3 regions of the Arthrobacter sp. CJL-S3 genome follow, and region 3 is predicted to be linked to each of the others. Evidence: predicted binding sites of a transcription regulator. Region 3 holds the regulator's gene; each other region holds the start of a gene.

Region 1 (3,242 bases), 870 kb from region 3:
GAGTTGACCTTGAGGTCCAGGAGTCCGGCGGAGCGCCGGAGAACGAGCTCCAGTTCGGCCACGGAGTAGAACTCGAGGTGGCCGGTGAAGCCGAAGCGGTCCCGGAGCGGTCCGGGGAGCAGGCCGGCCCGGGTCGTGGCGCCCACCAGGGTGAAGGGCGGCAGTTCCAGCGGGATGGCGGTGGCGCCGGCACCCTTGCCGACGACAATGTCGACCCGGAAGTCCTCCATTGCCATGTACAGCATTTCCTCGGCCGGCCGGGACATCCGGTGGATCTCGTCGAGGAAGAGCACTTCACCCTCGGACAGCGAGGACAGGATGGCCGCCAGGTCCCCGGCGTGCTGGATGGCGGGGCCGCTGCTGATCCGCAGCGGGGCGTTCATCTCGGCGGCGATGATCATGGACAGCGTGGTTTTGCCCAGCCCGGGAGGGCCCGAGAGCAGGACGTGGTCGGCGCTGCGGCCGCGCATGCGCGAGGCCTCCAGTACGAGGGAGAGCTGGCGGCGGACCCGGTGCTGGCCGACGAAGTCGTGCAGGTTCTTGGGCCTGAGGGCGGCTTCGATGACCCGCTCCTCCGGCTCCTCTCCCCCGGCGACAACCGACGGCTCAGCCACGGGCGCCTACCCTGTTCCCGGCGCGGGCGCCGTCCTGGCCAAGCCAGCGGAGGGTGGCGCGCAGGATCTCGGCGACGTTGCCCTTCTCGGCGAGTTCGGGGGAATCAGCCAGGGATTTGTCGATGCTGGACGTGGCGTCCTTCTCGGACCAGCCCAGGCTCGTCATGGCGGCGACGACCTGCGGCTTCCAGACCGCTTCGGAGGAGGCGGCCGGGGCCGGGGCACCTGCCGCGGTTCCGAGCGGCACGAGCTTTCCGGCCAGCTCCAGCACGATCCGGCCGGCGACCTTGGGGCCGATGCCGGGCACCTTTGTGAATGCCTTGCCGTCGCCGGAGTGCGCGGCGACCCGGATCGCTTCGGGCTCGTGTACGGCCAGGACGGCCAGCGCCAGCCGGGGCCCGACGCCGCTGACGCTGAGCAGGATATCGAAGACTTCGCGTTCGTCGTCGCTGCCGAAGCCGAACAGGGTGAGGGAATCCTCGCGGACGATCAGGGAGGTGAAGAGCTTCCCTTCCTCGCCGGTGCGGAGCCTGCTGAGGGTTTGCGGGGTGGCGTTTACGCTCATGCCGGCGCCGTTGAGGTCGATCACGGCGGAGGACAGGCCGACGTGCGCTACGGTTCCGCGGAGAAAACTGATCAAAGCCGGGCTCCTGAAAATTCAGCTGAAAGAGAGAACCGGGAAGACCCGGCTATCCGAACATATCTACGAATACCCTATCAAGTGCTGCGCCCGGAAAGCCGGACATTCAGCGTGCACGGCGCGCTTTGGCCTCCGCGTCCGCCCAGGCCCGCTGGGCCGGGGTCAGGGACAGGCTGCCCGGTCCCGTCGTGGAAACAACGGCGCCGCTCCCGGCCCGCCAGGCGTGGGTGATGGCCAGGGCGAGGGCGTCGGCGGCGTCGGCCGGCCGGGGCGGGGCGTCGAGCCGGAGAATCTTGGTGACCAGCTTGGTGACCGCATCCTTGTTCGAGGTACCGCTGCCGGTGACGGCGGCTTTCACCTCGGACGGGGTGTGCAGGGCCACCGGGATTCCGCGGCGTGCGGCGGCGGCGATCACGACGCCGGATGCCTGCGCGACGCCCATCACGGTGCTGACGTTGAGCTGCGAGAAGACGCGTTCGACGGCGAGGACGTGCGGTTCGTACTTGTCGAGCCACTCGTCGATGGAGGTGGCGATGACCAGCAGACGCTGGTCCAGGCTTTCCTCCGGGGAGGTTCCGACGACGCCGAACGCCACCATGGTGGCGCGGCGGTTCTTCTCGACGTCCACGACGCCGATCCCGCAGCGGGTGAGGCCCGGATCGACGCCGAGGACGCGGAGGGTCACTCGGATTCCAGTGCGGCCTGCACTTCGTCGCTGAGGTCGGCGTTGCTGTAGACGTTCTGGACGTCGTCGAGTTCCTCGAGGGCGTCGACGAGCTTCAGGAACTTCTTGGCGGCGTCGAGATCCAGCGGGACCTGCATGGACGGGACAAACTCTGCCTCGTCGGTGTCGTACTCCATCCCGGCTTCCTTGAGCGCATCGCGGATGGCCTGGAGGTCGGTCGGTTCGGAGTGGACCTCGAAGCTGTCGCCGTTGTCCTTGACTTCCTCGGCGCCGGCGTCGAGGACTGCCATCAGGACATCGTCCTCGGTCAGGCCGTTCTTCGGCAGCGAAACAACGCCCTTGCGGGAGAAGAGGTAGCTCACCGAACCGGGGTCGGCGATAGTGCCGCCGTTGCGGGAGATGGCGAGCCGGACCTCAGAGGCTGCACGGTTCTTGTTGTCCGTAAGGCATTCGATCAGCAGTGCGGAGCCCTGCGGTCCGCGGCATTCGTACATGATCTCGGTGTAGTCCACGACTTCGCCGGTGAGGCCGGCGCCGCGCTTGATGGCGCGGTCGATGTTGTCAGCGGGGACCGAGGTTTTCTTGGCCTTGGTGACGGCGAGTTCCAGGCCCGGGTTGCCGGCAAGGTCCGGGCCGCCCATGCGTGCGGCAACTTCGATGTTCTTGATCAGCTTGGCGAACGACTTGGCCCGGCGGCTGTCGAGGATGGCCTTCTTGTGCTTGGTCGTCGCCCATTTGGAGTGGCCTGACATGCTTTACGCTTCTCCTCTGATCATTCGGATAAACAATTCGTGCACGCGCTTCTCCCCCGTGACTTCCGGGTGGAAGGAGGTGGCCAGCAGCTTGCCGGCACGCACTGCAACAATTCTAGCCGTCCCGGCCAGCGCCTCGGGGTGGGAGGCCTTGGACGGTTCCACGGTGGCGAGGACCTCCACGCCGGCGCCGACGCGTTCCACCCAGGGTCCGCGGATGAAGACCGCGTGGACAGGGGCGACGCCGTCGGCGGTGGCGCTGAAGTCGAGGCCCTTGAAATCGAGGTCCGTTTCGAAGGATTCGCGCTGCCGGCCGAAGGCATTCCGGCGCACCGTGATGTCCAGTCCGCCGAAGGTCTGCTGGGGGTTGCCGGCGAGGTCCTTGGCGGGGTCGGTGATCTCCTCCGCGAGGAGGATCATCCCGGCGCACGAGCCGTAGACCGGCAGCCCGTCCCGGATGCGTTGGCGCAGCGGGTCGCGGAGCCCGAAGGCGCGGGACAGCTTGTCGATGGTGGTCGATTCGCCGCCGGGAATGATGAGGCCGTCGAGGC
Region 2 (3,242 bases), 890 kb from region 3:
AGCGCGGTAGCCGTTTTGCATGCTCATCAGCGTGACGCGCTCGGAGCCGAAGCGCTCAAAAATCCTCCGGTACACGTTGTGCCGTTCGGCGCTTTCGACGTCGATGTCGATGTCCGGCAGGGTGGCGCGGTCCCGGGAGAGGAAGCGTTCGAAGATCAGGTCGTGTTCCAGCGGGTTCACCTGGCTGACGTCGATCAGGTAGTTGACCAGGCTGGAGGCCCCCGAGCCGCGGGCCGCCGCCCGGACTCCCATGTCCAGGATCATCCGGGAAACCTCGGCGACGGTCAGGAAGTAGGCGGCGAAGCCCAGGCTGTCGATGATCCGCAGCTCGTGCCCCAGCCGCGAGCGCAGCTCCTCGGCGGGTTTGCCGGTGATCCCCGGGAACCGCCGGCTGATGCCTGCCTCACAGCGCTGGGTGAGCTCCGCCAGGGCGTCCCCGGCGATCCCGATGACCGAGGCTTCCGGGACGACGGGCTGTTTCCATCCCATGTCCGTCACCGGATCAATCCGGCACCGGTCCGCGAGCGCCTCGGTCTGCGCGGTCAGGTTCTTGAGGTCCGCGGCGCCGTATCCGGCGGCGTGCATGATCTCCTTGCCCAGCTGGAGCATCTGCTCCGCGGATTTGAGCCAGCCCTGCCCGTTGGGCTGGAGCAGCGGGGCGGCGGAGAGCTCGGGCAGCGATTTGAGGGTGCGGGCGGAATCCAGCACGTCCGCGGTGGCCGCTCCGTCCTCGGCGACATACCGCACGGCGTTGCTCAGCACGGCAGGAACCCCGTGTTCGGCGGCGAGCTTGAGCATCCGCACCGCGTGGGCGGTGCTGAGCGGTTCCCCGGGCGGGCTGAGCTGGCTGACCACCTCGGCGGCGACGGTTCCGGGCGGCATGGCATCGAGCCAGCGTTTGAACAGGGTGCGGGGGCGCAGGTAGCGTCTGCCGCCCATGGCACGACCGACGTCGGAGTCCGGGCCGATCAGCACGGTCAGCACCGGTTTGAGGGTTTCCGGGTGCAGGGTGCGGGAAGCCAGCTCGGCCCGGGTCACGGCGACGGGCACCGCTCCCCCGGCCTTGCCCGTGGTGCGGGCATGCGCATCCGAGATCAGCCGGCACAGCGCGCGGTAGCCGGCGCCGCTGTTGTTCCCGTGGGCCAGCACGACGACGCGTCCCCCCACCTGGGTGCGGAGGTCGCCGTCGTCGTCAAAGACCGCAAGGTCCACGCCGACGATGGGATCCAGCCCCGCGGCCATGCAGGCCTTCAGGTGTTTGACCGTCCCGTAGAGGCCGTCGCGGTCCGTGCAGGCGAGCGCCGTCGCCCCGTCCGCGGCCGCGGCGGCGGCCAGCTCCTCCGGCCAGGAGACCCCGTAGTGGGCGCTGAAGGCGGTGGAGACATGGAGATGGGTGAAACTCATGCCGATTCGGGTTTCCGGACGGGAAGCAGGCCATCGTGGATCCGCAGCAGGCGCCAGCGTCCGCTGCCCACATGCCGGGTCAGGTCAAGGGTGAGGCTTTCCTGGCCGGGGGAATCTGCCCGGCGCACCTGGACCCGCCAGATCTCATGGTCCACCAGGCCCGGGCCGCTCCCCAGGGGTGCGCGCTGCTCTTCCGCCCACCATTGGCGCCGCTCGTACCAGCGGACCGGTTCCGCACAGACGGTGTAGTGGTGGCCGGCCCAGTCGAGTTCCAGGGGCTGGCCGGAGGGTGCGCAGACGACGTCCACCGACTCGCTGAACATGCCCATCGCGCCTCCCTGCCCACACCATCTGTAAAGCTCACCAGTAACTATTCGAACACATATTCGAACAACTCCAGTCTACGACGGTGCCGGGGCAAAACCTAGATCGGGGGTGGACGGACGCAGGCACAGGTAGCAGGATTGAGCCATGAGCTCCCATAACGCACTTCTCAAGCACGTAAGCATCGCCGCCGAGGACAAGTCCTTGGTGGCGAAGTTCGATATAGACGGAAATATCCCCGGTCAGGGCGCCTACGTTGTGGGGCTAGTGGCAGCAACCCCGGATCACTCCCACCAGCGACGAATGGGGATCGAGTTCATGAACGGGGAGGCCGTGTCCTTCTACTGCTTCAGCCACGACGGCACGGAGGAAAACTTTGACCTCAAGGGCGTGGAGCACTCCGGCAACACCATCACCGGGTACTTCCCGATCAGCACCATCATGGGCCTGGCCAAGGGCCACCTCATGACGGCGTTCAGCGACTGCGACGGCCGCGACTACCAGGCGAACGTCCCGGTGGAGGAATCCCTCTAGGCTCCCGGGCCTAGGAGCTGGCTTTGTAGACTTCCAGTTCGAGCGTGATGAAGGCGTCGATCATGGCCCGGTAGGTCTTCTCAACGAGTTCGACGTCGATGTCCTTCTGTTCCGCCGTGGCGCGGACGTGCTCGATAACCCGCTCCACGCGGCCGGGGGCACGGACCTCGGCGCTATCGGACTTCAGGGTTCCGGCGATCCGGATCAGGCGCTCGCGGCGTCCGATCAGCGACACGATCTGCTCGTCCACCTCGTCAACAGCCACCCGCACGGCGGCGAGCTGTTCCCGGTCGGCCTTGGCAGCTTTGTCGTTTTCGTGATTTGTGGACATGTCAATGACAGTATCGAAAGATGCAGCCACGAGTCGATTTAATTTCCCTGGGCGTCCGCAGTGTTGACGCCTCCCGCAGTTTCTATGTCGACGGTCTGGGCTGGCCCGTGCACCGGGAAGTCCGCGGCGAGGTCCTCTTCATCCAGGCCAATCACGGCCTGATCCTCTCGCTCTGGGACGCCGGGCAGATGCAGGCCGAAGCCGCCACTGATCCCCCCGCCGGCCGCCCCTGCATCACGCTGAGCCACAACCTGGCCAGCGCGGCGGAAGTCGACCGGGTGATGGCGGAGGCGCAGGCGGCCGGGGCGGAAATCGTCGCCAGGCCGAAGACGCAGTCCTGGGGCGGTTACACCGGCTACTTCGCCGATCCCGACGGCTACCGCTGGGAAGTGGCGTTCAATCCCGGCTGGGCGGTCGACGGCGGCGGCAACGTGACGCTCTGACGGCAGCTAGCGAAGAGACACCGAAAGCCGGCGTTCCAACAGCGGCGGGTCAAAGCGGGCATCCTGCTTGGTTTCTCCGTCCTGGCACCAGCCATGTCTTTCGTAAAAGCGCATGGCGCGGTCGTTGCCGTCAGCGACCCAGAGATATGCACTTTCGTATCCCATGGCCCGAAGGCCGCCCATCGACGCCAGTAACAGTTCGGAGC
Region 3 (3,242 bases):
ACCGTGACGGGGGACCGGGATGAACTCCTGCCCGGGGTCACGGACCGTGCCTGGCGGCAGGTCTCCGTCACCTCCATGGAGTGTCTGGGCGCGCAGAAGTGCCCCCTCGCGGCCGAATGCTTTTCCGAACTGGCCCGGCAGAACGCCGCGGACGCCGACGTCGTCGTCACCAACCACGCCATGCTGGCCGTCAGCGCCTTCGAGGGCCTCGCGGTCCTGCCGGAGTACGACGTTGTGGTGGTCGATGAAGCCCACGAGCTGCAGGACCGGGTGACGGGCGCCGTGTCCGGCCAGCTCTCCGTCGCGATGGTGCACGTTGCCGCGTCCGGGGCCCGGAAGAACACGGGCATCACCGTGGACGCCCTGAACAACGCCGCGTCCAACCTCGAACTTGCCATTGAAGGGGTCCCCAGCGGCCTCATGCCCAACGGCCTGAACAGCGAACAGCTGGACTGCGTGGACCAGTTGCGGGACGCCTGCCGCGCGGCGCTCTCGGACTCCAAGGGGGACAGCGCCAACACCGCCGACGGCGGCCGCCAGCTCGCGCGCTCCCGCCTTATGGTGATCCTGGAGCTCTGCGAACGGCTGCTCGCCGCCCGCGAAAACCGCGAAGTGGTCTGGTTCTCCCGCAACAGCACCTTCGACCCGCAGCAGGGTTACTCCCAGCCCGACGAGTCCGCGCCGGCCCTGATCAACATCGCCCCGCTCAGCGTCGCCGGGCGGCTCCGCGAGGGCCTGTTCGCGGACCACACCGTGATCCTGACCTCGGCGACCCTGGCGATCGGGTCCGCGTTCGAACCGGCCGCCGCCGGCCTGGGCCTGGTCGGACCGGGTGCCCCGAGCTGGACCGGGGTCGACGTCGGCTCGCCCTTCGAGTACCCGAAACAGGGCATCCTCTATGTGGCCAAGCACCTGCCCAAACCCGGCCGTGGCACGTCCCCGGAGGCCCTCGACGAGCTCGAGAAGCTGATCCGGGCCTCCGGCGGCGGGGCCCTGTGCCTGTTCTCGTCCCGGCGCGCTGCCGAGGACGCCGCCGAGGCGCTGCGGCCGCGGCTGGACATGAGCATCCTCTGCCAGGGGGATTCGACCATGACCGCGCTGGTGAAACAGTTCGCCGACGAACCGGACACCTGCCTCTTCGGCACCATGTCGCTGTGGCAGGGTGTCGACGTGCCGGGGACCTCATGCCGTCTCGTCGTGATTGACCGGATCCCGTTCCCGCGGCCCGACGATCCGCTGATGACGGCCCGGTCCCGTGCGGTGGCCCAGGCCGGCGGCAACGGCTTCATGAGCGTGTCCGCGACCCACGCCGCCATCCGGCTGGCCCAGGGCGCCGGGCGCCTGATCCGCACCACAACGGACCGGGGAGTGGTGGCAGTGCTCGACTCACGGCTCACCACCGAGCGGTACGGGGGATTCCTCCGCGCCGCCCTGCCGCCGTTCTGGCCCACCACCGACCCCGCGATCGCCCTCGCGGCCCTGGAGCGGCTCGCAAAGGAATCCAGGCAGCCCGCCACGTAGCCCGGCGGGAACGCCAAGGGCCCCGTCCGGTGCGGGCGGGGCCCTTCGCAGCTGTCGGCGTGCCGGCTGACCGGTCCTAGAGGGAGCGCAGAACCGAGACGACTTTGCCCATGATGACGGCGTGATCGCCGAGGATGGGCTCGTACTGGGTGTTCTGCGGCAGCAGCCAGGTATGGCCGTCGCGCTGGCGGAACGTCTTGACTGTCGCTTCGTCGTCCAGCAGCGCGGCGACGATGTCACCGTTGACGGCGTCGCCCTGCTGGCGCACGACCACCCAGTCACCGTCGCAGATGGCGGCGTCGATCATCGAATCCCCCGCAACCTTGAGCATAAAGAGCTCGCCGTGGCCCACGAGCTGGCGGGGCAGCGGCATCACGTCCTCGACGACCTGGTCGGCCAGGATCGGGCCGCCGGCGGCGATGCGGCCCACCAGCGGCACCATGGCGGTGTCGGTGGCGCTGGCCAGTTCGGACACGGACAATCCGCCGACCGTGCGCAGGCCGCCCGACTTCTCAGCCCCGGACATCTTCGTCGTTCCCTCGTCGAGGGTCAGCGGCATCAGCACTTCCATGGCACGGGGGCGCTTGGGGTCGCGCCGCAGGTAGCCGAGTTTTTCCAGCTGTGAGAGCTGGTGGGTGACGCTGGAGAGGCTTGCCAGGCCGACGGTGTCGCCGATCTCGCGCATCGAGGGCGGATAGCCGTTGTCCGTGACCGAGCGCTGGATCGTTTCCAGGATCTTCTTTTGCCGGACGGTGAGGCTTTTGGGTGGCCGGGCCGCCTGCGGGCCCCGCTGGGTGGCCCTGCCGCCAGTGGCTTGTGCTGCCATGTTCGCCAACGCCTTTCCGTTCCGCCCGGCTGCCGTGGCTGCGGCTGCCGGGAACTTCCGGTCTGAAATGTCAGACCCTGCTGATCAACTACAGAAGTGGTTGTTCTTTGACTCAAACGTAGGCCAGCCGCAGGGCTTTTTCAAACATTTGTTCTAGCGAGTCTCGACATTGTTCGTTAATAAGTGCTAAAACAGAACAAGCAAGGTTCGAATATGTGTTCTAGTCATTCTCTGTTTTGAGGGTGGGGCACTGTTCGGGCACAGCATGACGTTCGGTTCTTTGTTCGAAGGTTAGGCCGGTTGGCGGCAAGTACGTGGAGTACGCCGGGCGGCACAGTATGGTCCAGGAGGGCTCAGTTCATGTCAGCATCAAGCGCGTTTCACGACACTTTCGGCCGCGACGCATTCGGCGAGTACGGCCGGCCCGACGGCGGTGCGTCCGCCGGCCGGCAGGGCACGGCCAGCAAGCGGGGCGCCGTTGGCAAGCAGCGGGCCAAGCAGGCGCCGCTGCGGCTCACCCGGCGGGGGCGCTTTGTCTTCATCGGGGTGCCGCTGATCCTGCTGGCCGCGCTCATCCTTACCCTCAGCGGCTTCCTCAACGCCCCGGCCAAGGCGGCGGAGTCCGCAGCCGGGCTGTCGCTGACCCCCACGGTGACAGTGACGGTGCAGCCCGGTGAGTCGTTGTGGGCGATCGCCGCATCCGTGGCACCGGAACGGGACCCCCGCGACGTTGTCACCGATATCATCCAGCTGAACAACCTCGAAGCCGCCCGCGTCGTTCCCGGCCAGGCGCTCTTCATCCCGTCCAAGTAAGCCGTTCAACCCGTCACAGTTTCAGGGCCCGCCGCGGTCTCACTTAAACTGGTGCAGTGACTGACCAGCTAGAGCGCCTGAA

What was found. Region 3 encodes LexA, which represses DNA repair genes until DNA is damaged. Its sites were predicted from a motif close to TCGAACANNTGTTCGA; they were not measured.
Region 1: ruvA (Holliday junction branch migration protein RuvA) is a predicted target of LexA. The motif match lies at 1,308-1,323, and genes of this name have one in related genera.
Region 2: AC06G6_RS10840 (DUF6504 family protein) is a predicted target of LexA. The motif match lies at 1,779-1,794, and genes of this name have one in related genera.

Annotation. Positions count from the first base shown of each region.
Region 1 covers NZ_CM160046.1:2,375,544-2,378,785, forward strand. Annotated here, with positions in the region: gene ruvB (Holliday junction branch migration DNA helicase RuvB) at 1-614, opposite strand, end outside; gene ruvA (Holliday junction branch migration protein RuvA) at 607-1,254, opposite strand; gene ruvC (crossover junction endodeoxyribonuclease RuvC) at 1,361-1,939, opposite strand; gene AC06G6_RS10770 (YebC/PmpR family DNA-binding transcriptional regulator) at 1,936-2,691, opposite strand; gene pdxT (pyridoxal 5'-phosphate synthase glutaminase subunit PdxT) at 2,695-3,242, opposite strand, start outside.
Region 2 covers NZ_CM160046.1:2,393,428-2,396,669, forward strand. Annotated here, with positions in the region: gene AC06G6_RS10835 (DNA polymerase III subunit alpha) at 1-1,404, opposite strand, end outside; gene AC06G6_RS10840 (DUF6504 family protein) at 1,401-1,733, opposite strand; gene AC06G6_RS10845 (hypothetical protein) at 1,876-2,262, shown strand; gene AC06G6_RS10850 (chorismate mutase) at 2,273-2,593, opposite strand; gene AC06G6_RS10855 (VOC family protein) at 2,614-3,036, shown strand; gene AC06G6_RS10860 (N-acetyltransferase family protein) at 3,043-3,242, opposite strand, start outside.
Region 3 covers NZ_CM160046.1:1,500,583-1,503,824, forward strand. Annotated here, with positions in the region: gene AC06G6_RS06720 (ATP-dependent DNA helicase) at 1-1,521, shown strand, start outside; gene lexA (transcriptional repressor LexA) at 1,598-2,347, opposite strand; gene AC06G6_RS06730 (LysM peptidoglycan-binding domain-containing protein) at 2,708-3,160, shown strand; gene AC06G6_RS06735 (histidinol-phosphate transaminase) at 3,217-3,242, shown strand, end outside.